Regions from separate parts of the Mesorhizobium sp. NBSH29 genome, predicted to be linked through region 2. Evidence: riboswitches for the same ligand, from Rfam matches in the RefSeq annotation. Region 2 holds a riboswitch; each other region holds the start of a gene.
What was found. Region 2 has a riboswitch for cobalamin ahead of GA830_RS14425 (ABC transporter ATP-binding protein). Riboswitches for the same ligand answer to the same signal wherever they lie in the genome.
Positions count from the first base shown of each region.

Region 1 (10,041 bases), 1.4 Mb from region 2:
GTCGCGATGTGGAACATGGTCATCGGCGCGCTCTGCCTGTCACCCATGTTGCCCGGCGGCCTCAAACAGGCCGCAAGTTCTGACAGCCACGCTCTGTTTGCCGTAATCTATCTTGGCATTGTGCCGAGCCTGATCGCCTACGGCACCTGGGCCATGGTGCTGTCGCGGATGCCTGCCTCGCGCGCCGCAAACTTCCAGTATTGCGTCCCACCGGTGGCTACAGCCATGGGTTTTCTCTGGCTGGGCGAGGTCCCAGGCTGGGTCAGCGTAGCCGGCGGAGCGCTGGCTCTTGGCGGTGTAATACTCGTCAATCTGCGTCGGTAGCAGGCGCCAGATCGAGCCGGAACGGTACGCCTTCGAAGCAATCCGCACCCCGCCCAATGCCCGCAATGGCCGCAACCATGCGGCCCTCGCGCCCAAGCAGCCGATCAGCGTAGCCAATCAGCCGAGCATTGGGCGTGGCTGTCGTAGACAGCCGGCGCAGCGTGGCAGCAAGTTCTGCCTCTGTTCGCTGCGGTGCCAGCGCCGCAGCGATGATGTAGGCAGCTGCAGTCGAGCGACTGACCCCGGCATAACAATGGACCACCATCGGGCTTTGGCGATCCCAACTCCGTGCAAACTCCAGAAGCTGTGCCACATGCGCCTCCGCCGGGGAAACCAAACCGGGCTGCTCGTCCACGATGTCATTCATCGCCAGCCATAGATGGTCAGCCGCGGCCACCGATGTAGGGCGCACGACCTCGGTGCCCGCGGTGAGCAGCGAGACGATGCGCGCCGCACGCGTTTCTTCAACGGTGGCATGGAGGCGCGCCAGTGAACACACATGGATCATGTCTTTGGTCTTCCGGTCCAGTTATCGAGCGCTTCGGCAAGGCGCTGCCATTCGACTTCATTCCCCGGCAACCCGAAGCGCAGCACATCACTGCGCCAGTCAAAGTTTCGCACGAAAATTCCGTGTTGGCCAAGCGTGACAAACAGTGCCTGGGCCTCGTCCACCTGCACGAAACGAAACAGGTTGGTGCCACCGGCTACAGCAACGCCGTGCGCCTGAAGCAGAGCATCGAGCCGCGCCGCCTCGCTGGCAAGGCGGGTGCGCATGGTCTCCTGCCACCCTGTGTCGGCAAGCGCGTGCAAGCCGATTTCCAGCGCCGGCCCGGCCACTGCCCATGGCCCGAGCAACGCCTCGATCCGCGCGATTGTCTCTGGTGCGCCGATGGCAAAACCGAGCCGGACGCCGGCAAGACCGAAAAACTTGCCAAACGACTTGAGCACGATCAGTGCTGGATGGCCGGCATCTCCGGCGACGCTCTCCTGTTCTGGCCCGACATCCATAAAGGCCTCGTCGACGACCAGGAGCCTGCTGCGCGCCGCCATCTGGTCGGCGAGTTCCAGAAGGTCCGTGCGGGTGGTAACCCGCCCGTCCGGATTGTTCGGATTCACGACGATGGCCAGGTCGGCATCGGCCAGTGCGCCAATATCAGTCACGGTTGCAACCTCGTGGCCGGCAAGCGCTGCCGCTCGCTTGTGTTCGGCGTAGGTCGGCCCCAGCACAGTCGCGCGGCTTGCTGGCACCAGCGAAGCGACCAACGGCAACAGGATCTGAGTGCCGGGCGCCGGCACAATGTGGGCGGGCGAGGGAGCGCCGTAAGCCCGTGCGGCAATGGCGGCGAGCGCACGCGCGCGCGACGGCTCGGGCAGGCGCGCAAATGCTGTGGCAGGCAGTTCGAAAAGCGGGTAGGGGTGAGGATTGATCCCGGTCGACAGGTCGACAATGGGCCGTGGCGCGTCAGGAAAAAGCGCTTCTGCCCGATCGAGGCTGCCGCCATGATCGATCACTGTCCTTCTATCATTTTTCACGGTGCCCATGTCAGCTTTGATCGCCTTTCTGGCCCTTATCCTTGAACGCTACATTGGCTATCCGGTGCCGCTGTTGCGCGCCGCGGGCCATCCGGTCATGTGGATCGGCGCTGTTATTTCGGTGCTCGATACCTACCTCAACAAACCGAATTTTTCGGTCAGACGCCGCACCATGCATGGCATGGTAGCGCTGATCATTATCGTTCTGTTGCCGGCAGTTCTGGCGTCCCTGCTGTCCGGGCTTGTGTCGTGGATGTTTGTCTGGGGCTTTGTCATCGTAGCGATACTCGCAAGCACTCTGTTGGCCCAAAAAAGCCTGCGCAGCCACGTAGCGGCGGTTGCCGAAGCACTGGAGAGCGAGGGACTGGAGGGCGGCAGGCAGGCTGTCTCGATGATAGTCGGGCGTGACCCCGAGCGCCTCGACGAGGCGGGCGTGAGCCGCGCCGCCATCGAAAGCTTGGCTGAAAATTTCTCTGATGGCGTCGTTGCCCCTGCCTTCTGGCTGGTGGTCGGCGGGCTTGCCGGCGGCGCGGCCTACAAGGCGGTCAATACCGCCGATTCGATGATAGGCCACCATACAGAAAAGCATGGCGCGTTCGGTTGGGCGTCGGCGCGATTTGACGACCTTATCAATCTGCCTGCTTCGCGGCTGGCTGCGGTGCTGCTGACGGTGGCGGCTTTCATTATCCCCGGCGCGTCGGCCAGGAATGCATGGTCTGCTGTCCGGCGTGATGCGAAAAAGCACCGCTCGCCCAATGCCGGATGGCCTGAGGCAGCAATGGCCGGGGCGCTCGGCCTCTCGCTCGCCGGCCCCCGCGTCTATGGAGGCGTGATGGTCGAGGATGCGGAGATGGGCGCCGGTGGCCGACGCGATGCCAGCGCAGCCGACATCCGCCGCGCTCTGCGACTCTATGGAATTGCCGATGTGCTGTTGATCGGGCTGGCCGGTACGGTGGCCGCGATCTGGTTTGTCGCTTGAGCCAGGGCATTTGTAGGCTGCGCAACCAGCCTCAAAACCGCAAACCAAACGTACAAAAGGCATCAGAACTCGATACCCTGCTGTGCTTTCACGCCGGCGGAAAAATGATGCTTTGTCGCGCCCATTTCGGTAACAAGATCGGCTGCCTCCACAAGTTCCGGCTTGGCATTGCGGCCGGTCACCACGACATGCAGATCCGCACGCCGTGCCTTTAGCGCTGTCACCACTGCGTTTAGGTCGAGATAGGAATAGCGCAGTGCGATATTCATCTCGTCCAGAACCAGAAGCCTGATCGAGGGGTCGGCCATCAATTCCAACGCCTTGCTCCAGGCGCGCTCGGCGGCAGCGATATCGCGCGCCAGATCCTGCGTTTCCCACGTAAAGCCTTCGCCCATGGTGTGCCAGACCACGCGCTCGCCAAAGGCAGCAAAGGAATCTTTCTCGCCGGTATGCCAGGCGCCTTTGATGAACTGCACGACGCCGACGCGGTGGCCGTAGCCCAGCATGCGCAACGCGAGGCCAAAGGCTGCGGTGGTCTTGCCCTTGCCAGGCCCGGTATTGACGATCAGCAACCCCTTCTGTTCGATCGTCTTGCCGGCCACTTCCTCATCCTGCACGGCCTTGCGCTTGGCCATCTTGGCCCGGTGGCGTTCGGTGTCTTTCGGATCGATACTCATATCATTTGACCTTCATGGGTAAGCCCGCCACGAGGAACAAAACCTCATCTGCGACGCTTGCAACCTGCTGGTTCAGGCGCCCAGCGGCATCGCGAAAACGGCGGGCGAGTGCATTATCCGGGACGATGCCAAGGCCCACTTCATTGCTGACGACAAACCAAGGCCCGCGCGGTTGAGAAAGGACCGCAGCGAGCGCTGTGCATTCGGCTTCGATGTCGGCTTCGGCCAGCATCCGGTTGGTCAGCCACAGCGTCAGACAATCGAGCAGCAGCGGCTCGCCGTCTGGTAGTGTGGCAAGGGCGCCGGCAAGATCGTGCGGGGCGTTGATTGTCATCCAGCCCGCCCCGCGCCGCGCCTGATGCTGCACGATGCGCTCGGCCATTTCATCGTCAAACGCCTGCGCGGTAGCGATATAGGCCCAGGGAGCTGGAAGTTTGGTGACCTCCCGTTCGGCATGCGCGCTCTTGCCGGAGCGCGCACCGCCGAAAAGGAGCGTTAATCTCGCTTGATCAGGCAAGGCCGCGTTTCAGTACCGGCTCGCCCGCCACGGTAAAACGGGAGCGCAACAATCCGACGACAGCGCCCAAAACCATCCAGAACATCAGGTTTGTCAGCGTCGCCGCCACGACAAAGCGACGGAGCAGCTCAGCCGGAACAGCGGTGCCATGGCTCACTGGTTGCGGCGCGCCAATGATGTGCGGCGCTACGATCAACGCTACGCCGAGAAGCGCAAACGGCAATGAATTGCGGAAAGCAAGCAACGCCAGCCCCCCGGCAGTAGCCAACACCGTGCCAATCCACCATGCTTGGCGGATCGAAACATCGGCGGCAGGCATGCCCGGCAGTTCGGGCGGCAGGCCAAGGCCCGGCGCCAGCGTGAAGACAGCAAAGCCGGCGAACCCCCAGAAAAGCCCCTGACGCCAGGACAGAATACCGCCAAGCGCTTCCGATACTGCCACCAGAACCAGCGCAAAGCCGATTGCCGTCACGATGTTCGCAGCCGCTGTATAGGCAAAGCGCTCAAAACCGTCGGCAGGCTCCCACGCATCCTCGCCATGCGCGTGAGCTTCAACAACGGGCGTTGTAGCTGCTGCTCCGGCATTGGCCGCTTGCGTATCATGGTCATGGTTGGCAGGTGCTGCGTTTTCATACGTTTCCGCCGCCAAGATCAGCGGCACGGTGGCAAAAGTCTGCATGGCCGCCATGGCGATACCTGACAATAGCCCGGCGATCGCCGCGATGAACACGACGTTACGAAAAAGGGTCATGGATCAAGCTCCGGCTCAGTGGCAGGGAAAAGCCATCGAATGGCGGTAATCGTGCGCGGCGTTATGGGCGACTTCCATATGTGAGAAGCCGACAAAGCCGATAACGAAGAGCCCGAGCAGAGCCGAAAGGCCAAGCTGAAATGCGCGCGACGCCGAAGAAGCTGCGCTTGTGGTCGTGTGTGTTGCAGTGGTCAATTTCATATTCCTCTCGCCCTCCACCCGAGGGCCTTGGTTGCAGTCGTGTCGCCGGCAGGTCTCCTGGCTCGCGGGTCAATGCTCCTTCCCCGCCTTCCCGGACAATTGATCCAGTGGCATTTGGGGAGGAACTCGCCGCATACAGTTGCGGGGGCAGCCGCGGCATTGGATCGGCTCATCTGAGCTTTCCGTACCGCATTCCCTCTTTCGGTTCTTATCGAAAACCGACGACAGCGCGACTATAAACGAACTTCGCCGCCGGGCAACCGAATTTGCCGGCTGACTTTGGGCCAGAACGCGAAGCGCGTTGACATCATGTCAGCCACCCGCGTAATTTCCCCCTGCCGATGGTCCTTCTCCGGCAACGGAGAGGGTGAAAAGGGAATGTGGTGCCGGGCAGAAATGCCCCTAAACCACAGCTGTCCCCGCAACTGTAAGCGAAGAGCCTCTACCAAATGCCACTGGGCTATTGCCCGGGAAGGTGGGAGAAGGTGCCGACTCGCGAGCCAGGAGACCTGCCATCGAACACGAAACCGGATCCGGGCGGGGTGCCCTGGAACCCGGCTATGGAAACACCGCGCTGTTGAATGGCGCTGGTGGACCCTTTGCTGCACCCCACGAGATTTGAACCGGAGTGCAGTGTGGATATCAGTTCCAGTCCCGATGAACGCGAAGCCGAGACAATGGTCACGGTACTCATCTGCGAAAACTGCCGCGATGAAACGGGCTCAGATGCGCGTCCGCGCGCCGGAGAACATCTGGCCGAGGATGCCATTCGCGCGGCCTCGGGAACCAATGTCCGCATTGAGAAAGTGGAGTGTCTGGGCAATTGCAAACGCCGCCTCAGCGCAGCAATGGTGCGCCCGGGCAGCTGGAGCTATGTCTTTGGCGAACTCACCATCAACAGTGGCGCAGACCTCGTTGCGGGCGCTGAACTCTTTGCTGGATCGACCGATGGCCTCATTCCATGGCGTGGTCGCCCCGACAGCCTCAAACGCGGGCTGATATCCCGCATCCCGCCTCTTAATCCTCTGAAGGAATTAAAATGACTGCATCTTCACAGCGCGTTCCCTGCACCGTCATCACGGGCTTTCTCGGTGCCGGCAAGACGACGCTTTTACGCAATGTGCTGGAGAATGCCGGTGGTAAGCGCCTTGCAATCATCGTCAACGAGTTCGGCGATGTCGGGATTGATGGCGATATTCTGAAAGGTTGCGGCATTGACGCTTGCCCGGAGGAAAATGTCGTTGAACTGGCCAATGGTTGCATCTGCTGCACCGTGGCGGATGATTTCGTGCCCGCACTCGACAAGATTCTGGCGCTGGAGCCGCGCGTTGATCACATCCTCATTGAAACCTCAGGCCTGGCCTTGCCCAAACCGCTTGTTCAGGCATTCCAGTGGCCAACAGTCAAAAGCCGCGTCACCGTCGATGGGGTCATCGCTGTGGTCGATGGCCTGGCATTGGCGCAAGGCCGTGTGGCTCATGATATGGATGCCCTTCACGCGCAGCGGCAGGAAGACGACACGCTTGATCATGATGATCCGGTAGAGGAAGTCTTCGAAGACCAGATCGCGTGTGCCGATCTCATCATATTGTCCAAAAGCGATTTGATGGATGATGCCGGGCGCCAACGTGCCAATGCCATCATCTCGGCCCATATGGCGCGCGCAGTGAAAGTCGTCCCGGCAAGCCATGGCAAGGTAGATGCCTCGGTGCTTCTGGGTCTCGGCCTGGCAGTCGAAGACGACATCGAAAACCGCAAAACCCATCATGATGGCGCATTCGATCACGAACATGATGATTTCGACACCTTCGTCATAGAGCTTCCAGCAATCACCACACCGGCTGATCTGGCGGCGAGAGTGGCGCAAGCCGCTGAAGCGGAGAACGTGCTTCGCGTCAAAGGCTTCGTGGATGTAGCGGGCAAGCCCATGCGTCTTCTGGTGCAGGCAGTAGGCGCGCGTGTCAGCCATCATTTCGACCGCGCCTGGGCGCCCGGCGAAGAACGCAAAAGCCGTCTGGTCGTGATAGGGCTCAAAGGTCTCAATCGCCCGGCCATCGAAACCATTCTTGCTGGTTGAGCAGGAAAGGCTGATCCGCGGTGCACATTCTCACCACAACATCTGCAACGCTGGATGATCTGGCCGAACCGGTCGATCTGAAACAGCCGCCTGCGGACATTGTGGCGCTGTCCTTTACCGACAGCGATCTGGCAAGCCTTGCGGCAGCGCACCGGCTTGCCGGGTCGGATGCACCCTCGCTGCAACTGACACCGCTGCGGGAACTGCGCCATCCGATGTCTGTCGATCTGTGGATCGACAGCATGGCCGGCCAAGCCAAAATTGTTCTGGTCCGCATTCTGGGTGGTTATGAATGGTGGCGTTATGGTTGCGACAGGCTCGCAGCCATGGCGCGCGAAAAGGGTTTTCATCTGGCACTCTTGCCGGGTGAATGCCGGGAGATGGATGAACGTCTGATCGAAGCGTCAACACTGCCGCGCGCAACGCTGGATGAGCTTCTGGCCTATTTCCGCGAAGGTGGGTCAGCCAATATGCAAGGCCTTCTTGGGCGTCTTGGAGCGCTGGCCGGGCATGAAAGCCTCGCCGTGCAACCTGCATCGGTGCCAAAAGCCGGTTTTTATCTTCCGGGCCGTGGCATCGCCACTGTAGGTGATATGCGTGCAACCCTTACCCCTGGCGCACCAATCGTGCCTCTCCTGTTTTACCGCTCCATGTTGCTGGCAGCAGACATAGCGCCCATTGATGCCTTGTGTGCGGAGCTAGCGGCGCACCGTATTTCCGCAGTTCCCATCTTTGTGGCGAGCCTCAAGGAAAGTGCCTCACTGGATTTCGTCGAGCAGGCAGTGACCGATTTTCCGCCAGATATTCTCGTCACCACAACAGCCTTTGCCTCTGGCGCCGAGCCCGGCACCGAAACGCTGTTTGACCGCATAGGCGTTCCTGTCCTTCAGGCCATCATTGCCACCACGCGCCACGAAGCATGGTCCACCAATCAGCGTGGCCTGGCACCGGCAGATCTCGCAATGCATGTGGTCCTGCCCGAGCTTGATGGTCGCATCCATGCTGGAGCGATTGCCTTCAAGGCTGAAGCGCTGGAATCCGCCGGGCACCGGGGCATGATCAATCAGCCGGAGCCTGCGCGTGTCGTGCAGTTCGCGCGCCGTGTTGAAAATCTCGTTCGGCTGCGCAGAACTGAGCGTGCCAAACGCAATATATTGATTTTAATACCTGATTATCCGGCGGCCCCTGGTCGCACTGGCTATGCAGTTGGCCTTGATGTGCCCGCCAGCGTGCTTGCCATGCTGCATGATTTGCAACAGGCGGGGTATTGCGTGGGCCATATTCCAGCCACGCCGCGCGCTCTGCTCGACGCCTTGGATCGCGGCCAGCATGCGCTGCCTTTGACCGCCTATACTAAAGCGTTCTCAGATATCCCTGAAGCGGCGCGGCAGGCGGTCGAAGATGCTTGGGGCAGTGCAGTCCACGCCGATTTGGCGGACAATATATCGTTCCGCGCGGCTCGTTTCGGCAACATCACGGTCGCGCTGGCGCCTGATCGCGGTCGCTCCATTGACCGTCGCGTTGACTACCACGACCCCACCATTCCGCCCCGTCACGAGTTGCTGGCTTTCGGCATCTGGTTGCAGAACACGCTGGACTGCCACGCCATCATCCATGTTGGCGCGCATGGCACGCTGGAATGGTTGCCGGGTAAGACGGTCGCGCTTTCGCATGCGTGTTTCCCTGAAATTGTCACTGGCGCATTGCCGGTTATCTATCCCTTCATTGTCAGCAATCCGGGCGAGGCTGCACAGGCCAAGCGGCGCATTGCGGCTGTTACGCTTGGCCATCTGCCACCACCACTCACCGAAGCGGGGCTGGATGAAAACCAGCAGATACTGGAGCGTCTGGTGGATGAGTTTGCGCAGGCCGAGGGGCTGGACCGTCGCCGGCGCGACCGGTTGGCAAAGCTCATCGTTGAAAAGGCGCGCGAGACCGGACTGGCATTAGATGCCGGCATGTCAGGCTCTGAAACACCGGATGAAGCGCTCCAGCGCATTGATGCGTGGCTGTGCGATTTGAAGGATTTCGCCATCAAGGATGGCCTGCATATCTATGGCCGTGTGCAAGATGATGACCCTGAGCCGATGCGGCATGAAAGCGCTCAATACGAACGCCGTTCTTTGCTGGCAGCACTGGATGGGCGCCACATCACCGCAGGCCCCTCCGGCGCACCGGCACGAGGCCGCACTGATGTGTTGCCAACGGGGCGTAACCTGTTCACCGCAGACCCGCGCACCATGCCCACACCGACCGCATTTGAGCTTGGCCGCGCGGCAGCAGAAGAGGTTCTGCGCCGCTATCTGCAAGATCATGGCGACTGGCCCAAAAGCCTTGTCATTGATTTGTGGGGCTCTGCTTCGCTGCGCACCGGCGGTGAGGAAATCGCTCAAGGCCTGTATTTGATGGGTTGCCGTCCGCAATGGGATGCCGCGACCGGGCGTGTTACCGCTGTCGAAGTGTTGCCGGCAGCCATGATGGGGCGGCCGCGCATAGATGTTACATGGCGCATTTCCGGGCTTTTCCGCGACATGTTCCCCTCTCAGATCGCGCTCATTCATGCGGCCGCCATGGCCGTTGGCGCACGCGACGAGGATGCGGATGAAAACCCGCTTTCTGCCCTCGCCAAGGTGCAAGGCTCTGTTCCATCACGCGTTTTCGGTTCATCGCCCGGCACTTATGGCGCAGGCATCGAGGAACGGTTGGCATCAGGCGACTGGGCAGACCGCGAAGAACTTGGGCGCGCCTATCTCGACGCAGGTTCGCATTCCTATGGGGGGGCTGAGGGCGAGGGCACTTCTGCGCCAGGCGCCTTTGCAGACCGCGTGGCAAGTGCGGAACTGTTGATCCATACGGGCGATGATCCCGGTCGCGATATTCTGGAAGGCTCCGCCGATGTCGCCTTCATAGGCGGCTTTTCCGCAGCAATTGCCGTTTTGGGCGGCAAGGCAGATATCATCGCGCTCGATACGACAGATCCTG
Region 1 covers NZ_CP045492.1:1,545,652-1,555,692, forward strand. The annotation lists gene GA830_RS07720 (DMT family transporter) at 1-324, shown strand, start outside; gene GA830_RS07725 (tyrosine phosphatase family protein) at 308-832, opposite strand; gene cobD (threonine-phosphate decarboxylase CobD) at 829-1,866, opposite strand; gene cbiB (adenosylcobinamide-phosphate synthase CbiB) at 1,865-2,836, shown strand; gene cobO (cob(I)yrinic acid a,c-diamide adenosyltransferase) at 2,899-3,513, opposite strand; gene cobU (bifunctional adenosylcobinamide kinase/adenosylcobinamide-phosphate guanylyltransferase) at 3,515-4,030, opposite strand; gene GA830_RS07750 (CbtA family protein) at 4,023-4,781, opposite strand; gene GA830_RS07755 (CbtB domain-containing protein) at 4,797-4,976, opposite strand; cobalamin riboswitch at 5,013-5,220, opposite strand; cobalamin riboswitch at 5,308-5,513, shown strand; gene GA830_RS07760 (DUF1636 family protein) at 5,660-6,025, shown strand; gene cobW (cobalamin biosynthesis protein CobW) at 6,022-7,059, shown strand; gene cobN (cobaltochelatase subunit CobN) at 7,080-10,041, shown strand, end outside.
Region 1: linked by a shared signal. The riboswitch ahead of GA830_RS07760 (DUF1636 family protein) and the one ahead of GA830_RS14425 (ABC transporter ATP-binding protein) in region 2 are both predicted to bind cobalamin.

Region 2 (10,041 bases):
GAATGCGTTATCCGAAAATGTTCGCGGACGAAGAATTTTCGCGCTCGATCAACATTGCCAAGATGCAGGTTTTCGCAGCATCTCTGGCGGATTTAACCATCCATTGTGTTGCCCATGTGGGCACGGACCAGAGGCTCGAGCAGGGCGATTTCAATGCATTGGCGGTCTGGTGTTATGGCCAAGGTGTTGCCGCCAATGAAGAACAGGCGCCCAATGCGGTGACCGTTTCGCGCTGGCTCTCAGAATTCGGAGCACGCGCCGATAAGGCCAATTGGCACAACATCGCCGCCGGCGCCTCGGCCTTCACCGAGAGCCCAAAAGCGCTGATCCGCTGGGCGCCGATTGCCGATGAGCACAAAAATTATGACCGCGAAATTGTCGAGAATTCGATGCGGTTTGCGTGGAACGAGGTCCGCACCGAATTTCGCGAACGGCTTGATGCCGCAGCGGTGAGCTCTGACTGGAAAAGTCGATCGAAGCCGGACTGACGGAAACCAAAAAAACTTTTTGAAACAGCATGATAGGAGATTTTATCGCACGCTTGTCAGCTGTGGTGTGGCTTGTCTTCCTCGCCTATCGCTGCGTCATGGTACCACGCGTCCAATGCCACGAGGGCGGCACGCGATGGTTCGCGACATTGCGGCGTTTCAGAAATCACACCAGTCCACGGCGCGCCGGCGCGGAGTTTTACTGGAAACTGGTAGATTTGCGCTGTTTGGCCTTGAATATTATAGGTCATTGTTGCTGCCCTTTTTTATACAGTTGCGGCAGAGCGATCTCTGACAATATAGGCGTGCTTTTGAAATGAGCAACAAGCTCATGCAAATTGCCATTTCTGATCATTTTGTGAGCACCTTTTACTTGTGCCTGCTGGGCAATCACAAGCCGGCGCGCCTATCCCAGCGCAGCCAAGTGCATTTTGGCGTGAAACACGAAGGTTCAAGGACCCCAACGGCGGCAACAGTGTCCAAACAGCTCGAAACCCGGCGGATCGCAGGCCTCTTTGGCGGCGAAGTGTTGCAATTGTTCGACGGGCGCGCATTTGGCACGCTGCTTGCTTTTCTGATGGCGGGAGGGTGGCACATGCTGCGTGTCCATCCAGCGAACCACGAATTGAAATCGTCTTTGCGAGGTCGGCATGACAAAATACAAGCTCGAATATATCTGGCTCGATGGCTACACGCCGGCGCCCAATCTGCGTGGCAAAACGCAGATTAAGGAATTCGATTGTTTCCCGACGCTGGAGCAAATGCCGCTTTGGGGTTTTGACGGGTCGTCGACCATGCAGGCCGAAGGTCGCAGTTCCGATTGTGTGTTGAAGCCGGTCAGGGTTTTCCCGGACGGCGCGCGCACCAACGGCGTTCTGGTGATGTGCGAAGTGATGATGCCGGATGGCGAGACACCGCACCCTTCCAACAGCCGCTCCACCGTTCTGGATGATGACGGCGCGTGGTTCGGTTTTGAGCAGGAGTATTTCTTCTACAAGGATGGTCGTCCGCTCGGTTTCCCGGCTGCCGGCTTCCCGCCGCCGCAGGGTCCTTATTACACGGGCGTCGGCTATTCCAATGTCGGCTCTGTGGCGCGCAAGATTGTCGAGGAACATCTCGACCTGTGTCTTTATGCCGGCATCAACCATGAGGGTATCAATGCCGAAGTGGCGAAGGGCCAGTGGGAATTCCAGATCTTTGGCAAGGGCTCTAAGTGCGCTGCTGACGAGATGTGGATGGCCCGCTATCTGATGCAGCGCCTGTGCGAACAATATGAGATCGATATCGAATACCACTGCAAACCGCTAGGCGACACCGACTGGAATGGCTCTGGCATGCATGCCAACTTCTCGACCGTCTATATGCGCGAAGTGGGCGGCAAGGAGTATTTCGAAAATCTGATGGCTGCCTTTGACAAGAACCTTATGGACCATATTGCGGTCTACGGTCCCGACAACGACAAACGCCTGACCGGGAAACATGAAACTGCGCCGTGGAACAAGTTCAGCTACGGCATCGCGGACCGAGGAGCCTCGATCCGCGTGCCGCATTCGTTCGCTCGTAACGGCTACAGGGGCTATCTGGAAGACCGGCGCCCCAACAGTCAGGGCGACCCTTACCAGATTGCCTCGCAGATACTGAAGACAATCTCGGAAGTGCCGCTTGAAGGTACCGCGAAGGTGGCTGCATAGGCTTTTTTCCGTGTTAAATTTTACGGCCCGGCGGGAAACTTCCGGGTCCTCTTTTTGTGTGCCGGAGCTAAATCTTCGCTGTATCGATGTGGCTTAACTTACTCTTGGATGGGGAGTTGAGCATTCCGAAAATTTTGACAGGATCAACCATCTCATCTTCATATCGAAGTTTGAGCAGGCAAACTTCGATATGCTGGCGCTTGTGCAGATGACGCGAAGAAGCTAGCGTTTGGCACGATGGTGCCCGGAGTCGCAAGGCTTCGGGTGAAAAGGGAATGCGGTGCGGTTGACCTCATCAACCCAATCCGCAGCTGCCCCCGCAACTGTGAGCGGATAGCCTGACACCGGATTTGCCACTGGCCGAAAGGCCGGGAAGGCGGGTGAAAGGTAATGACCCGCGAGCCAGGAGACCTGCCATCTGACTGAGACGACCGGACGGGGTGTGCCGGGAAGCGTTGCTCAAGCTTCCGTGCGCCCTGCGCGCCCCGGTCTGCCAGCATCCTTCCCGAACGAAAGTGTGGGATGGAATTGTCGGATGGACGCGATTTGCGACCTGCCTGCCGAGAATGTTAAGTGCGAACCCGCTTTGCCGAGCACGCCGGTGCGCGAGGTGGTGGTTTCCGCGCAAGGTCTTGGACTTGCCGTGCGGGGAGGCCAGAAGCTGGTCGAAAATATCTCTCTCAGGATTAATACCGGCGCGCGGCTGGCGATCATCGGGCCCAACGGTGCGGGCAAGACCACTCTTCTGAAGATTCTGGCGGGACTGATCCCGGCTGGAGCGGGTGTGGTAAAGCTGTTTGGTCAGCCGATCCATTCCATCACGCGACGCGAGCGGGCCCGCATGCTAGCAGTGGTTGGCCAGAGCGATGCGCCCCACGGGCGTATCCGTCTGTCTGATTATGTAGGGCTTGGCCGGGTACCACATACCGGCCAGTCCACGGCGACCGACGATCTGGAACATGTCGATGAAGCCCTTGTGCGTGTCGGGCTTCACGGCAAGCGCGACCGGGAACTTTGCCAGCTTTCGGGCGGCGAGCGGCAAAGGGCCCATATTGCGCGCGCGCTGGCGCAGCAGCCCAAAATTCTCTTCCTCGACGAGCCAACAAACCATCTCGATCTGAAAGCACGCGGCGAGCTGATGGCACTCGTGGCCCGGCTCGGCCTGACGGTGATCGCTGTCCTGCACGATCTGGCGCTGGTGCCAGACTTTGCCACCGATGTTCTGGTCTTGGAGGATGGACGCGCAGTCGCGTCCGGCTCGCCCGCGCAAGCGCTGTCACCGGCTACCGTTCGCGACGTCTTCGGGCTGGAGGTTCTGCGCCTGCGCCACCCGACACAACAGCGAGACATTACAGTCTTTGATCTTCCTGATAATTTCTGAAACCGGAGTTTGACCCGTTGAAACGCTTTGGCCTTGTCTGCACCAATCTGCTGATTGCACTACCCGCATTTGGGTTTCCTGTAACCGTACAGAATTGCGGTGTACCGCTCACCTTCGATGCCGCCCCGAGCCGAGCAATTATCCACGATCTCAACATGTCGGAAATGGCGTTTGCGCTGGATCTTCAGCCTTCCATCGTCGGTGTGACCGGTATTTCGGGCTGGTATAAGTTCAGCCCGGAATTCGAGGCTCTGCGCAAGGATATTCCCGAACTTGCGCCGAAACATGCCTCGATCGAAACGCTGATCGCCGCCAAGCCCGATTTTTTCTTTGCCGGCTGGAATTACGGCATGCGCGTGGGTGGCGAAGTGACGCCCGAGCGGTTGGAGGCTTATGGGATCAAGACGCTGGTGCTGACTGAAAGCTGCATCCATGTCGATAAAAATCGGCCGCGCGCGTCGATGGAGCTGTTGTTCGGAGACATGGAGCGGCTCGGCAAGGTTTTTGGCAAGGAGCAAGAGGCCGCGAGGTTGATTGCAGGTTGGCGCGCCGAGCTTGCGGATATCGCTGCCAAAGCAGGAAAGAATGAGCCAATTAGGGTATTTCTCTACGATTCGGGCGAGGACAAGCCGTTCACAGCCGGGAAGTTCGCCATGCCAACGGCGTTGATCGAGGCCGCCGGCGGTGTCAACATCATGGAAGATCTGGAGACAAGCTGGGTCAGCACCGACTGGGAGACGGTTGCGATGCGCAATCCGCCTTTCATCGTCCTGCTCGACTACCAGGATGGCAGCGGGCCGCAGAAGATGATTGACTTTCTCACTGCGCACCCGGCGATGAAACAGACCGAAGCGGTAAAAAATGGCCGCTACCTGTCGTTGCGCTACGCTGAATTGACGCCCGGGCCGGCCAACATTCCAGCGATTGCTAAACTTGCCAAAGCGCTTCACCCGGAAGCGTTTTGAGCGACCGCAGCCGGTTCGTTCCCGGCATGGCCCTTGCGGCGCTGGCCATGGTTGGGCTTGCGCTTGGATCAATTGCCTATGGCTCGACATCCATCCCGTTCGCCCATGTGACCGATGCGCTCCTTGGTGTTGCCGGCTTTGACCGACCGATCCAGACTGGGCCAGTCCACAGCATCATCGTCGATCTGCGGCTACCGCGAGTCCTGATGGCGATTTGCGTTGGGGCTGGGCTGGGCGTGGTCGGCACGCTTCTGCAGACGGTAACGCGCAACGATCTGGCCGACCCGTTCCTGTTTGGACTGTCGTCCGGGGCGGCGGCTGGGGCTGTTGCTGTCATCACTATTTTGGGGAGCCGGTTCGGGCCCTGGACCTTGCCATTCGCCGCCTTTTGCGGTGGCATGTTGGCTACGACAATTGTGCTGCTGTTGATGCGCCGCGCTGAGGGACAAGGTCCAGAGCGGTTGATCCTTGCAGGGCTCGCAGTCTCCTTCCTGTTTTCTGGGCTTACCAACTATCTTGTCTTCCTCGGCGATCAACGTGCGGCGCATTCGGTGTTATTCTGGATGCTTGGAGGACTGGGGCTTTCGGGCTGGAACAATATTGCGCTGGGGTTTACCGGGCTCTTGGCGATCTTCGTGTTTGCGCTGCGCTATCACCGCCAGCTTGATGCGATCATGGCCGGCGAGCAGACGGCCGAAAGCTTGGGTGTCTCGGTAGAAAAATTGCGGGTGATGACGTTTGTTGCAGCAAGCTTTGCCACTGCACTGTTTGTCGCTGTTACCGGCGTCATCGGCTTTGTCGGGCTGATGATCCCGCATATGGCCCGACCACTTTCCGGCCGGCTACATTTTCGACTGGTGATCGCTGCTGCTATGCTGGGTGCGGTGTTGCTGCTGGCCAGTGACCTTGCCGCCCGCACTCTGTTGCACCAGCAGGAACTGCCAGTGGGTATCATTACCAATTCGCTGGGTGCCGCGTTCGTGATTGCGATGCTGATGCGGCGCAGGGTTTAGGGGCTGATGGCCAGCAAAAAGACCCGGCGGATTGCTCCGCCGGGTCTTTGTCGACTAGGCCGTGTGGACGAATTGACTCAGGTATAGCTTTTGGGGTTCCGCTGACCAATCCAGTCTGATTCATGGATTGTCGACTGATTTGGAGGTCGGCGATGTCCACGAGGATGACGGAAACGGATTGGGCGAACACGCTGGAGGTTTTCCGCGCTTGCCTGCCACGGCGAGGCCGCAAGGCTGCGGACGACCGGCTTTTTCTGGAAGCCATGCACTTCTTCACGGTGGAGAATGTGCGCTGGCGTGCGCTGCCGGAACGCTTTGGCCACTGGAACTCAGTGTGGAAGCGCTTTGACCGGCTGAGCAAAGCCGGCGTGTTCGAAGCCTTCTTCGACACGTTGGCCGAGATGAGCGCATCGGCCCATCTGATCCAGATGTTCGATTCCACCATTGTGCGCGCCCATGTCTCGGCAGCGGGCGCAAAGGGGGGCAGCAAGGCCAGGCGCTCGGCCGCTCGCGCGGCGGGTTCACAACGAAAATCCACGCCAAGGCGGACAATTCGGGCGACATCATTGCGTTCGATCTGACCGGTGGCCAAGTTGCCGACACAACCCGCTTTGAGACCCTGCTCGACATAGGGCCGGACATCACCCCACGTGCCGCGCTGGGCGACAAAGGCTATTCCAGCAAGGCCAATCGTGCAGCCGCGCGGACACGCGGCATCGCCCCGGTGATCCCTCACAAGGCCAACGAGAAAAACAGGCCAGCCTTCTTCGCCCAGACGCTCTACAAGGCGCGCGCCCGTATCGAACAAGGCTTCGGGCGGCTCAAGCGCTTCAAACGCGTCGCCCTGCGATGCGAAAAGACAGCACGAAATTTCCGCTCAATCGTAAGCTTCGCAGCAGGCCTATGCTTGATCAAATTCGTCCACACGGCCTAGTATTTTTTAGACCGAGTAATACATGTCGAATTCGACCGGGTGAGGGGTCATCTCGAAACGCATGACTTCGGCCATTTTCAGTTCGATGTAAGCGTCGATCTGGTCATCATCAAACACGCCGCCGGCTTTCAGGAAGCCACGATCCTTGTCGAGGCTCTGGAGAGCTTCACGCAGGGAGCCGCATACGGTTGGGATCTTTTTCAATTCCTTGGGCGGCAGATCGTAGAGATCCTTGTCCATAGGCTGGCCCGGGTGGATCTTGTTTTTGATGCCATCGAGGCCGGCCATCAAGAGCGCGGAGAAGGCGAGATACGGGTTTGCGCCTGGATCAGGGAAGCGCACTTCGACGCGCTTTGCCTTTGGCGAGGAGCCGAATGGAATGCGGCACGAGGCAGAACGGTTGCGGGCTGAGTAGGCCAAAAGGACCGGCGCTTCATATCCGGGCACCAGGCGCTTGTAGGAGTTGGTCAGCGGATTGGTGAAGGCGTTGACTGCCTTGGCGTGCTTTATGACGCCGCCGATGAAATAAAGGCAGCTCTCTGAAAGACCTGCATATTCGTTTCCGGCAAAAGTCGGTTTGCCGTCTCTCCAGATGGACATGTGAACATGCATGCCCGAGCCATTGTCTCCGAATACGGGCTTGGGCATGAAAGTTGCCGTCTTCCCATAAGCGTTGGCGACCTGATGCACAGCGTATTTGAACACTTGCGTCTTGTCAGCGTTGCGTACCAGCGTGTCGAATTTAATGCCGAGCTCGTGCTGGGCCGAAGCAACTTCATGGTGATGCTTTTCAACAACCACGCCCATTTCAGACAGGACCGTAAGCATCTCCGAACGCATGTCCTGCAGCGCGTCAACTGGCGGGACTGGGAAGTAACCACCCTTCATACGTGGGCGATGGCCCATATTGCCGGTCTCGTAATGCGTGTCGTCGTTTGATGGATGCTCGTTGGAATCGATGCGGAACCCGGTGTTGAAAGGGTCTGCCTTGTATTTCACGTCATCAAAGACGAAGAACTCTGGCTCTGGCCCGATAAAGACGGTGTCGCCGAAGCCTTCAGCGCGCAGATATGCCTCGGCCTTCTTGGCTGTGCCGCGTGGATCGCGGTTGTAGGATTCACCAGAGACAGGATCGAGAATGTCGCACATGATGATCATGGTGGACTGAGCGAAGAACGGGTCCATGTGCACCGTTTCGATGTCTGGCATCAAAACCATGTCGCTCTCATTGATTGCTTTCCAGCCGCCAATGGACGAGCCGTCAAACATGACGCCGTCAGTGAACATGTCTTCATCAACCGCCACCACATCCATGGTGACGTGCTGTAGCTTTCCGCGCGGATCGGTGAAGCGCAGATCAACGAATTTCACATCGTTGTCCTTGATCTGTTTGATGATATCGGTTGCCGTCGTCATATGATGTTTCCCTATGTACTTTCCTGGAACGGTTTAACGGATCAGACGGCGTCGATGCCGGTCTCGCCGGTGCGGATGCGCACGACTTCTTCGATGTTGGAGACAAAAATCTTGCCGTCGCCGATGCGGCCGGTCTGAGCGGCCTTGCGGATGGCTTCAATGGCGCCTTCGACCGCATCATCGCCGAGCACGACCTCGATCTTCACCTTGGGCAAGAAATCGACCACATATTCAGCGCCGCGATACAATTCCGTATGGCCCTTCTGGCGGCCGAAGCCTTTAGCCTCGGTGACCGTAATGCCCTGCAGGCCGGCTTCCTGAAGCGCTTCTTTCACCTCGTCGAGCTTGAACGGTTTGATGATCGCTTCGATCTTCTTCATAAAAATGCCTCCACTGATAAACGCGGTGCCTCGAGCGCGGCGCGCCTGATATCGTACACATCAAGCATGAAGTGTGCCAGTAAGTGCGATACGAGACAAAACTGGACGATTTGCCCAGATTCGCCTGCTTTTATAGCGTTTGATGGGGTGTGAGATAAGAGCTTGGCCAGGTAGGCGTTATTGATCTGCCTTCGCAGCCTAAATCTTAGGCATTGTGCCCTCGAAACGAGCAGCGCTGGGTGGTTATGCCTTCTGGTTCGACAGGCTTACCACGCGCTCGTTGAATTCTATCGCGCCGTGTGGGGCGCGGGTTTTGCCCGATGAGATGAAATAGACAAACACATCGCGCGGGATGATTTTTGCCGGTGCATCGGGCGCGCTGAGTGGCAGGTCGGTGACGGTCTTGCCGGATGCCCAGAGGCGGGCGCGGGCGGCCCATTGGTCGAGTTGTTCGGGCGCGTAGCAGGTGGCAATATCGTCCGCGCCGGTCTGCAGTCGCGCATAGACGAAATCGCCGGTGACATCGGCGATGGCGGGATATTTCTCGTGGTCGGCATAGACGATGGCGACCTTGTGCTTGCGCGCCAATGTTATGAAATCGGGCGTCTTGAAACTGTCGGTGCGCACCTCGACTGCATGGCTGAGTTTCACGCCGTCCTGACTATCGGGCAGCAGCGCCAGAAACGCACCGAAATCATCGGCATCGAATTTCTTGGTCGGGGCGAATTGCCAGAGAATGGGGCCGAGCTTTGCGCCCAGTTCGGAAATGCCGGAGCCGAGAAACCGCGCGACGGATTCGCCAGCTTCTGCCAGAATTTTGCGGTTGGTTGCGTAGCGCACTGCCTTCAATGAGAATATGAAATCATCCGGCGTTTCTGCCGCCCATTTGGCAAAAGTGGCGGGTTTGAATGTCGAATAAAATGTGCCATTCACCTCGATTGTTGGCACTTGCCGCGATGCGAATTGCAGCTGCTTGGCCTTGGCCAATGTGCCGGGATAGAAGCTTTCATCCCAGGGCTCAAAGGTCCAGCCACCCATGCCGGCACGTATCTGTTTTTCTGTTGGCATTTTTCAAAACTCTTTGCTGACCCGTGTGGGCGCAAAATGCGTTGGTGCTGCACGCTTGTCCACCCGGTTTGCGCCCGCTCCTGACAGCAGGGATTGATGCCACGCGCTGCGAGGCGGTGGGTTACATTCAACCAGCCTTTTTCATCAGCCAAAATTTTTCAGGATGTGTCGGGGCGCTGCAGCGCATCGAAAGCCAGGCCGTGCAGATTGGTCAGCAGGAGATGCACTTCATGGTCACCCTTTCGGTGGGCACCCGGCGGCCTTCCATGGCGCAGCGGCCAGCGGCGCCGATTTTTTTGGGCGGCTGGCTGGCTGGCTTCGGCCCGCGCCCGCGCATGCCAGCGGGCAAAGCGCAGCGCGTGGCGCGGCAGGTCGTCCAGCACATGGGTCAGCGTTTGCAGGCGCAGCACCAGCCCGTTGGCATCCACAAGATCGTCGCGCGCGGGCAGTGGGCGCGGCGTGATGACAAAGGGCGCCAAAATTCCGGGCAGCGAAATGCGCGGCACGCTGTTGGAGGCCGCGCCCCTGCGCAGCGGCAAAAAATAACGTCGCGCCGGATCGCAGAGTGGCAGGCCGCATTTCTTTTGCCCTTGCGCATCATTCAGGGCGTTGTGGGCCGGAAAAGTGCGGCCCGGTGCGCGCGAAAAACAGCCGCCTGGCATGTCGCGCGGCGCAACGACAAGGCCACGCGCGATGATGATGACC
Region 2 covers NZ_CP045492.1:2,901,113-2,911,153, reverse strand. The annotation lists gene GA830_RS14445 (hypothetical protein) at 1-488, shown strand, start outside; gene GA830_RS14440 (DUF2735 domain-containing protein) at 545-739, opposite strand; gene GA830_RS14435 (hypothetical protein) at 805-1,218, shown strand; gene GA830_RS14430 (glutamine synthetase beta-grasp domain-containing protein) at 1,139-2,179, shown strand; cobalamin riboswitch at 2,401-2,612, shown strand; gene GA830_RS14425 (ABC transporter ATP-binding protein) at 2,715-3,560, shown strand; gene GA830_RS14420 (ABC transporter substrate-binding protein) at 3,578-4,525, shown strand; gene GA830_RS14415 (FecCD family ABC transporter permease) at 4,552-5,538, shown strand; partial or broken gene GA830_RS20425 (transposase) at 5,661-5,909, shown strand; gene GA830_RS20420 (IS5 family transposase) at 5,948-6,472, shown strand; gene glnA (type I glutamate--ammonia ligase) at 6,479-7,888, opposite strand; gene GA830_RS14400 (P-II family nitrogen regulator) at 7,930-8,268, opposite strand; gene GA830_RS14395 (DUF72 domain-containing protein) at 8,512-9,336, opposite strand; gene GA830_RS14390 (hypothetical protein) at 9,495-10,041, opposite strand, start outside.

Region 3 (10,041 bases), 910 kb from region 2:
GGGATTCGCGACCATCGTGGCGGCGGCCGATCCTCGGCCCGCGAAACTGCAGCCCGCGTCGCCGCAGGCGCACTGGCACGAAAGGTCGTCCCAGGATTGAGCGTTCGCGGCGCCCTTGTCTCTATGGGCGAAAAATCGATTGACCGGACCAATTGGGACTGGAACTTCATCGCCGATCCGGAAAATCCGTTCTTTACGCCAGACCGGGCCTCGGTTCAGGTATTTGCGGATTATCTCGACGAAATCCGCAAATCCGGTTCCTCGGTCGGCGCGGTCATTGAAGTTGTTGCAGACGGCGTACCAGCAGGGATAGGTGCGCCGATCTACGCCAAACTCGATCAGGATATTGCGGCTGGCCTGATGTCGATCAACGCCGTCAAGGGCGTCGAGATCGGCAATGGCTTTGAAGCTGCGCGCATCACTGGCGAAGAAAACGCCGATGAGATGCGCATGGGCAAAGATGGCAAGCCCGAGTTCCTCTCCAACAATGCGGGCGGCATTCTGGGTGGTATTGCAACCGGTCAACCCGTTATCGCTCGCTTCGCAGTCAAGCCAACCTCGTCCATCCTCACCCCGCGCAAATCGGTGGACCTCGATGGCCAGGAAGTCGATGTGATGACCAAGGGTCGCCATGATCCCTGCGTCGGCATTCGTGCCGTACCTATCGGTGAGGCCATGGTGGCATGTGCCATCGCTGACCACTATTTGCGGCACCGAGGGCAGGTTGGAGATATGCGAATAGCGAATAGCGAATAGCACTTTCGACTGCTTTAATCCCTCCTTGCCCTACTCCCTTGCTCTATCTCCACGGATACGCCCCATGCCCTACGACCAGAAAAAAATCGTCGAAGCCCTGCGCGCCTTTGAAGCTGGGGAAATCGTTGTCGTCATGGATGATGACGGGCGCGAGAATGAAGGGGATCTGATTGTAGCAGCAGTTCATTGTACGCCGGAAAAAATGGCCTTCATCGTGCGCCATACCTCAGGCATCGTCTGCGCACCGATGCCCCGTGAGGAGGCAAAGCGCCTTAATCTGGCACCGATGGTTGCCGACAACGACGCTCCGCACCAGACTGCCTTCACCGTCAGCGTCGATTTCAAGCATGGCACGACAACCGGTATTTCGGCTGATGACCGAACCCTGACAGTCCGCAATCTTGCCAATGGCAATGTTGGTGCTTCGGATTTCGTTCGTCCGGGGCATATATTCCCATTGGTTGCGCGCGAAGGCGGCGTGTTGATGCGATCAGGGCATACCGAGGCAGCCGTCGACCTTTGCAAACTCGCCGGCCTGCCGCCGATTGGCGTCATCTGCGAACTCGTCAATGATGAAGGTTCGGTCATGCGTGGCCCTCAGGTCACGTCATTCGCCGAAAAGCACGGGTTGAAACAAGTATCAGTCGCCGATCTGATCGCTTACCGCCAGCGTCAGGAGACGCTGATCCAGCGCATCGAATGCTTTGATATGGAAACTCCGGGAGGTCCGGCGAAGGCCTACACCTACACATTGCCGTGGGAAACGATGCATCATCTGGCCATCGTCTTCGGCGACATCCGGGATGGTGAAGACGTGCCGGTGCGTCTCCATTCGGAAGATGTCGTATCGGATGTGTTTGGAACCACCGATCAACTGCAATCGGTCATGAAATCGATGGGTGGCAAACGGGGCGTTATCGTTTACATGCGCGAAGGATCGGTAGGCGTGGCGCATCAAGGCCGCTCTCGTCCAGCTCCCAGTGATCGTGAAGACCATGAAGAAGCAAGAAGCCGTGAGAGCGAGTGGCGCGAGATAGGTCTCGGTGCCCAGATACTGAAAGATCTTGGCATCTCCTCAATCAACCTAATCGCTTCGCGCGAACGCCATTATGTTGGGCTGGAAGGGTTCGGCATCCGCATCGCGAAGACCGAAATCCTGTAAGAACGCTCTACTCTGCGGGCTGAGGAGCTGCACCAGATGTAGTGCGGTCTACCGATAGCAATCTCTGGGCCAGGAGCACCGTTACAAGAGACAGTGCGCCGGAAGCGACAGAGACGCAGAAGCCGTGCTGGGCGCCGAAAGTATCGACCACCCAGCCGGAAATAAATGCGCCGAGCGCCATGCCTATACTGGTAATCAACCGGATCACAGCATCGACACACGGTGTTCAATCAGTCCGAACGCCAATCACCTTCAAATTTCTGCTTGAGGGCCTGCGGCTCCAAACGGTGGATGAGGGTGAGACTGGCTCACTCCGATTTTAGCGGCTACTTGCTGCAGCTGCTTTCAGAGCCTTTTCGCCAGATCCAGAAAACACTTCACTCATAATGAGGTCGGCCAGTGGCAAACGGGAACCCCACTGAGCGTTCTCGAGATCAGGCTTTGGCGCAAACTGTGAAACGTGGCCCACGCAGAGATAGGCGATGGGGACCACGTGGTCGGGGATGTGAAGCAACTGTTTCAGCGCCTCAGTCTCCAGAATGCTGACCCAGCCGACGCCAATGCCTTCGGCACGTGCCGCCAGCCAGAAATTCTGCACCGCGCAGACCGTGCTGAAAAGATCCATCTGCGGGTTGTGAAACCGCCCGAGCGGCGAGTCGGCAGAGCGGCTGCGGTCGCATGTGATGCACAAATTGAGGGGTGTCTCGCAAATGCCTTCCAGTTTCAGGCGCCGATATAGATCGCGCCGATCGGGCTCGATTGCTTCGCTCTCGCTCTGCCTTGCGGCGACAAACAGATCGCGCACTTCTCGCCGCCGCTCGTCATCGCGGATTACAATGAAATTCCAGGGCTGCATGTATCCCACCGAGGGCGCATGGTGAGCGGCCGACAGCAACCTCGCCAGAACTTCATCGCTAATCGGGTCGGGAAGAAAATTGCTGCGAACATCTCGACGCGTAAAAATAGCCTCATAGACTGCCGCGCGCTCGGTCGTTCCGAAGGGTGCAGCTTTCGAGTGTTGAATAAAATCTGCCGGCATCGCGTTGTCCCCTTGCGATCAAACGAAACGGGTCCCTGCCTGACCATGCAGCGGACACATTTTTGCCTGGCCGGTCTTCTGGCTTGGGTTCATCCCGCATCCGGCGTCTTCCCGTTCCGTAGAACAGTGACATATGCCGGCGCGATCCCCCTTACAGCGTTGGGCACGCCACGGATTTCAACCGCGTTCCCGATTCTCCCGCATGGCTGCGGGCACCTAGCACGCCGTTCATATCGTTTTTTGCCGCAATAGCCATCCTCCCGCTGCGGTTGGCGCAATCCAAATGCTCCTGCTTGACCTGCCAAGTATGGGGCTGCGCCTAAACCCTGTTGAACAGCGGCTTGTCGCATGGCCAAATCGGCATCGGGCGCCTATATCGGGACATGGTTACAAGGCTGTACTCCCATCCAATCTTTCTTGAACATCTCACGCCCATCGGTCATCCGGAGCGTCCCGACAGGTTGCGCGCCATAGAACGCGTGCTGGATGACGAGATCTATTCTCCGCTGGATCGCATCGTAGCGCCATTCGGCGACGAGGCGACAATCCTCTATGCCCACCCGGAGAGGTTCGCCGAAAAGATCCGCAAGGCGATCCCTGACGACGGCATCGTAACAATCGACGGCGACACATCGGTCAGTCCCAAAAGCTGGGACGCCACGCTCACCGCTATTGGTGCAGCCAACGCCGCTGTGGATGATGTCTTTGCGGGCGTCGCAGACAATGTATTCGTCGCTTCCCGACCCCCAGGCCATCATGCCGAGAAAGAAACGGCAATGGGATTTTGTCTTTTCAACCATGCCGCGATAGCCGCCCGCCACGCACAAAACCGCCATGGCGCTGAAAAGGTGGCGATCGTTGATTGGGATGTTCACCATGGTAATGGAACGCAGGACATTTTTTACGAAGACCCAAGCGTTCTCTATTGCTCAACGCATCAGATGCCACTGTTCCCGGGAACTGGGGCAAAGCATGAAACCGGCGTTGGCAACATTATCAACGCGCCACTGACAGCCGGCACTGGCAGCGATATTTTTCGAGAGGCATTTCTCTCGCGCATTCTCCCGGCGCTGGACAATTTCCGCCCCGATCTGATTATCATTTCGGCGGGATTCGATGCCCACCACCGCGACCCCCTAGCTGAGATAAATCTCACAGAAGAAGACTTCGACTGGGCAACAGGCAAACTTATGGACCGTGCAGAGCGGTTTTCCAGCAATCGGCTGGTCAGCCTGCTTGAAGGTGGTTACGACCTGCAGGGCCTTTCCTTTTCGGTCGGTGCGCACGTAAAAAGATTGATGAAGGGATAGGCCATGGACACCGAACTGAACGCTGATATCCAGGCCATGAGTTTCGAACAGGCGCTTAAGGCGTTGGAATCGATCGTGGACGACCTCGAGCGTGGCGAGGTGCCACTTGACCAGTCCATCCGCATCTATGAGCGGGGTGAGGCTTTAAAGGCCCATTGCGACCGTCTGCTCAAGGCAGCTGAGGACAAGGTTGAAAAGATCCGCCTCTCGCGCGACGGCAAGCCGACCGGCACCGAGCCGCTTGACGGCGCTTAGCCCAACCGTTTTGATCGGCGTGAGGCAAGCACAGGAGCCAACGCATGTGCCGCAACATCAAACCGTTGTTTAACTTCGAACCGCCCGCCACCCATGACGAAATTAGCGACGCGGCGCTCCAGTTTGTCCGCAAGCTGAGCGGAACAACGAAACCGTCGAAGAAGAACGAGGCCGCGTTTCATGCGGCAGTACTCGACATAGCGGCAGTAGTTCACGACCTTCTCCATTCGATGGAGACCCAGCAGCATCCGCGCAACCGCGAGGATGAGGCTTCCAAGGCCAAGACGCGCTCGGCTTTGCGCTTTGCCTGATCAATGAGCTTTTTCCGCGCGCGATCCTGAGCCGGGTGACCGTAGTGTCCATACCTACGCACACATTTACTTTCGCTATCTGAGGTTTTAATCCCTCAGCTATTTCGCGAGACAAGGCAGCCCGTGACCCAGTCCAAGACACCGCTTCTCGACACGATCAGCCTCCCGGCAGATCTCAGAAAACTTCCCGAGAGCGATCTTCCGGCAGTAGCGGCAGAGCTGCGCCACGATCTGATTGATATCGTTTCGCAGACCGGCGGTCATCTCGGCGCAGGCCTTGGGGTGATCGAACTTACCGTTGCACTCCACTACGTCTTCGATACGCCCGATGACCGGGTAATCTGGGATGTGGGTCATCAGGCGTATCCGCACAAAATATTGACCGGGCGGCGGGATCGAATGCGCACACTGCGCCTTGAAAACGGTCTATCCGGGTTCACAAGGCGCGCCGAGAGTGAATATGACCCTTTCGGCGCCGCGCATTCGTCAACGTCCATCTCCGCTGGTTTGGGCATGGCGGTTGCTCGCGACCTTTCCGGTGGCAAGAACAACGTCATAGCGGTAATCGGCGACGGCGCTATGTCGGCGGGCATGGCCTATGAGGCGATGAACAATGCCGGCGCGCTGGACGCACGCTTGATCGTCATTCTGAACGACAACGACATGTCTATCGCACCCCCAGCGGGCGCCATGAGCGCCTATCTTGCGAGGCTGGTATCGGGCAAGACCTACCGCTCGATCCGCGAAACAGCAAAGCAACTGGCAAAAAAACTGCCGAAATTCTGGCAGGAAAAAGCACGCAGATCCGAAGAATTCGCACGCGGTTTCTGGACCGGAGGAACGCTTTTTGAGGAACTGGGTTTCTACTATGTCGGTCCCATTGATGGCCATCAGCTGGAACATCTGCTGCCAGTGCTCAAGAATGTCCGCGACACAATTTCCGGTCCGGTGCTCATCCACGTGGTGACGCAAAAGGGGAAGGGCTATGCGCCCGCTGAAGCCGCAGCCGACAAATATCACGGTGTCAGCAAGTTCGATGTGATCACCGGCGCGCAGGCCAAAGCACCGGCTAATGCTCCAGCTTACACCAGGGTTTTCGCTGAAAGTCTGATCCAGGAGGCGGCAGAAGATGAAAAGATTGTCGCGATTTCGGCGGCAATGCCATCTGGTACCGGCCTTGATTTGTTCGGCGAAGCGTTCCCATCCCGCACCTTTGATGTTGGCATTGCCGAACAACACGCAGTCACCTTCGCTGCGGGCCTTGCGACCGAAGGTTACCGGCCCTTTGCGGCAATCTATTCGACCTTTCTCCAGCGCGCTTACGATCAAGTCGTCCATGACGTCGCGATCCAGAAGCTGCCGGTGCGCTTTCCCATCGACCGGGCCGGCTATGTCGGTGCGGATGGTGCGACCCATTGCGGCGCCTTCGACACGACTTTCCTCGCGTCGCTGCCTGGCTTTGTCGTGATGGCTGCGGCCGACGAGGCCGAACTCCGCCACATGGTCCGCACCGCCGCCGTCTATGACGAGGGACCGATTTCATTCCGCTATCCGCGCGGCAATGGTGTCGGCGTCGATATGCCAGCGCGTGGCATCGCGCTCGAGATTGGGAAAGGGCGCGTCCTTAGGGAAGGGACCAAAATAGCCCTTCTGTCGTTCGGAACCCGTTTGCAGGATTGCTTGCTGGCGGCAGAAGAGTTGGACGCTGCAGGGTTGTCGACCACGGTCGCAGACGCGCGCTTTGCCAAGCCGCTTGATACCGATCTAGTCCGCCGCCTTGCCCGCAATCACGAGGTGCTGGTCACGGTGGAGGAGGGTGCAATTGGCGGATTTTCCAGTCAGGTTCTGCAATACTTGGCTACAGAAGGCTTGTTGGACAACGGATTGAAGGTTCGCCCGCTGGTTCTCCCCGATAGCTTTACCGACCACGCCAAGCCGGAGAAAATGTATGCTGATGCCGGCCTTGATCGCGCTGGCATAGTTACTGCCGTATTTTCCGCGCTGGGCAGCTCCGCCCAAGCCGCCCGCGCATGATGACGCAAACTGTAACCTCCTGTTTACGCTGGTTGTTGCGGGTTCGGTTACCCTGTCTCTTGGCCGTTTCTTAGCCCGAGGTGTGTATCACAGGCCCCGGGGAAAAAGGGGCGGCGACGGATGATAAGATTCTTTATGGGGGCGATTGTCGCGGTAGTGTGCGGCGCAACTTCGGCGCAGGCCGAAGAGATTTCTCGCCATAGAATTGATGTCTTGGACCGACCTTCCTACGACCGCAATCTCGAACTTGCGGTAAAAGAGATCGTGGCGCGCAAGATTGGTACAATCCGTGGCCGTCTGGACAAGGATGTTGGCCCGGTTTTGGTCGAAGCAGAAAATCCGGTCTGGCCCCTCAGCCTCATCGCACGTAATCTGAATGATAAGGCATCCTTCCCCGCCGACCCGATCATTTACGCTTCAATCACGCATTAGGCGCGGTCCGCCTTGCAATCTGCAGAAGTTTCGCCAAAGAAGGCGGATGATTTCAACGGATACTCACGGTCAACGGCTGCGGCTTGACGAACTTTTGGTAGCGCGCGGGCTCTTTGCCAGCCGCTCACGTGCGCGCGACGCTATTGAGCGCGGTACGGTTACCGTTGAAGGGCGCGCGGCTACCAAGCCGGGGCAGGCGGTGCCCACCGAGGCGAACCTGTCCGTCGACGACCCGGCGCAGGCTTATGTGTCGCGTGCAGCCCTCAAGCTCCTCTGCGGGCTCGATCATTTCAAGCTCGACCCATCCGGGTGCGACGCACTTGATATTGGTGCCTCCACCGGAGGGTTTACTCAGGTACTGCTTGAGCGGGGCGCTTCCCATGTCACCGCGATAGATGTCGGGCACGGACAGATGGACGCCCGATTGAGAGCAGATAGCCGCGTCACATGCGTTGAAGGTTTGAATGCCCGAGATCTGGTACTTGAGAATCTGGGCGGGGTTTGCCCGAATTTTCTGGTCTCCGACGTGAGTTTCATTTCCATGACCTTGGCACTGCCTCCGGCACTGCAGCTCGCTGCGGCGGGCACAAGGGCAATCCTGCTGGTAAAGCCGCAGTTCGAGGCCGGCCGCGAAGCCATTGGCAAGGGTGGGTTGCTCAAAAACCCCGATGACGCTTTGCGGGTCGCCGAAGGGCGCAGTCGCTGGCTTGATGGCATCTCTGGCTGGCGCAGTCTTGATATCATCCCGTCGCCTATTTCGGGCGGCGACGGTAACGTTGAGTTCCTGCTCGCCGGGATCAAGGATCGATGACCACGCGCCTCACCATAGAAAGCCTGGGTGGCCAGGGCGACGGTGTCGCGCATACCGAAACCGGAACAGCCTTTGTGCCGTTCACTTTGCCCGGTGAAATAGTCACTGCCGCGCGCGAAAAAGACCGCGCAACCTTGATGGCGGTGATTGAACCGTCGCCACTGCGAGTCGAGCCCCCTTGTCGCCATTTTGGCGAATGCGGCGGCTGTTCCCTCCAGCATTATGACCTTGACGCCTATCACACCTGGAAACGCGACAAGGTCGTCCAGGCGCTTCTGCGCGAAGGCGTCGAGGCGCCCGTAGGCGATATCATTGCCTGTGCGCCGGGTACGCGCCGCCGTGTTGTTCTCACAGCAAAGCGCATCGAAACGGGCATGCGGCTCGGCTACAATCGCGCGCAGTCGCACACAATTATCGATATCCATGAATGCCCAATAGCAGTTCCAGAAATTGTCGCCGCGCTCAGCACAATCAAGGCGCTGGCTGGACTGATTTGCAAAACGAGCCAATCGTTTCAACTTGCAGTTACCCATACGGCGACGGGCCTCGACATTGCAGCTTCCGGTTCAGGCGAACTGGTTGGCGCGGCGCGCAAACTGGTGTCCGACTTTGTGTTGCGCGAAAGAATTGCGCGGCTTTCCATCGACGGTGAGATCATCGTCGAACCGGAAAAGCCCGTGATTTATTTCGGAGATGTAGCCGTATTCCCACCGCCCGGTGCCTTTCTGCAGGCCGTCGCCTCAGCCGAGGCCGCGATGGTCGCGCTTGTCTCCGGCCATTTTGGCAAGTCAAAGAAGGTGCTTGACCTATTTGCAGGTTCCGGCGCCTTTGCTCTCCGGCTAGCGAAAAAAGGGGAAGTGCATGCCGTCGAGGGGGAGGCCGCAGCACTCTCCGCTCTGGATCGTGGTTTTCGGTTTGGAACAGCTCTCAGGCGCGTAACGACTGAAAAGCGTGACCTTTCCCGTCGGCCGGTCACGTTCAAGGAACTCAACCTTTTCGATGCGTTAAGTTTCGACCCGCCGCGTGCCGGTGCCGAGGAGCAATGCGAGCAGATCGCGCGTTCGACCGTCCCGCTGGTTGCCGCCATTTCCTGCAATCCGGTAACCCTGGCGCGCGACCTTAAGATTTTGGTCGGCGGCGGCTATCGGCTGAAGAGCGTCACGCCTATTGACCAGTTCCTTTGGTCGGCGCATGTCGAGGCGGTGGCGCTGCTCGAGAAGCCGCGCAAGCGTCGGTAAGGGCTGCTCTACAGCCCGAAATTCAGCCCCGTCTGCCGGCGACAACTCGGATCGCGCAGGCGATGAACACAAACGGAACTATACCGAAAAGCAGCAGTGCCCTTGTATTGTCAGCCGGAGCCGGAAGATGATGGACGGTGAGATAAAACAGCAGCCCCGCAAGAACCCCAGCAGCAACACAGCTCAGCCAACTATCCCTATGGTAGCTTCTCAATAGAAGAAATGCCGGCAACAGAACGATCAGGCTCGTGGCGTAGCCATAAGCGAGAGATGTTGCCGCAAAAAACCAAAACCGCTCCAGCCCTCCGCCGGTAAAGGCGGCCGAAATCGCCGCATATAAGATCGCCCCCGCAATCGGCCCAAGTAAAAATCCGGCGACGAGACGTTGGTCGATCAGGGGAGCAGGGGTCATCAAGGTCTCGGGACTGGCAGTGTTGATTGTTTCAGAACGGTCGTGCGCGAATACGTCAAGCTTGCGTTCCTCCAACCGTCATCTGGTCCATACGAAGATGTGGTTGGCCGACGCCGACGGGTACACCCTGACCGGCTTTGCCGCACATGCCTATGCCGGTATCGAGCTTCATGTCATTGCCAATCATGGAGACCCGATGCATGGCATCAGGGCCGTTGCCGATCAGCATCGCACCCTTGATAGGCTGCGTCACCTTGCCGTTTTCGATCATGTAGGCCTCG
Region 3 covers NZ_CP045492.1:1,991,770-2,001,810, forward strand. The annotation lists gene aroC (chorismate synthase) at 1-756, shown strand, start outside; gene ribB (3,4-dihydroxy-2-butanone-4-phosphate synthase) at 821-1,918, shown strand; gene bluB (5,6-dimethylbenzimidazole synthase) at 2,238-2,957, opposite strand; cobalamin riboswitch at 3,009-3,192, opposite strand; gene GA830_RS09845 (histone deacetylase family protein) at 3,341-4,267, shown strand; gene GA830_RS09850 (exodeoxyribonuclease VII small subunit) at 4,271-4,522, shown strand; gene GA830_RS09855 (DUF2277 domain-containing protein) at 4,567-4,833, shown strand; gene dxs (1-deoxy-D-xylulose-5-phosphate synthase) at 4,957-6,867, shown strand; gene GA830_RS09865 (hypothetical protein) at 6,988-7,299, shown strand; gene GA830_RS09870 (TlyA family RNA methyltransferase) at 7,346-8,110, shown strand; gene GA830_RS09875 (class I SAM-dependent RNA methyltransferase) at 8,107-9,348, shown strand; gene GA830_RS09880 (hypothetical protein) at 9,371-9,835, opposite strand; gene tldD (metalloprotease TldD) at 9,816-10,041, opposite strand, start outside.
Region 3: linked by a shared signal. The riboswitch ahead of bluB (5,6-dimethylbenzimidazole synthase) and the one ahead of GA830_RS14425 (ABC transporter ATP-binding protein) in region 2 are both predicted to bind cobalamin.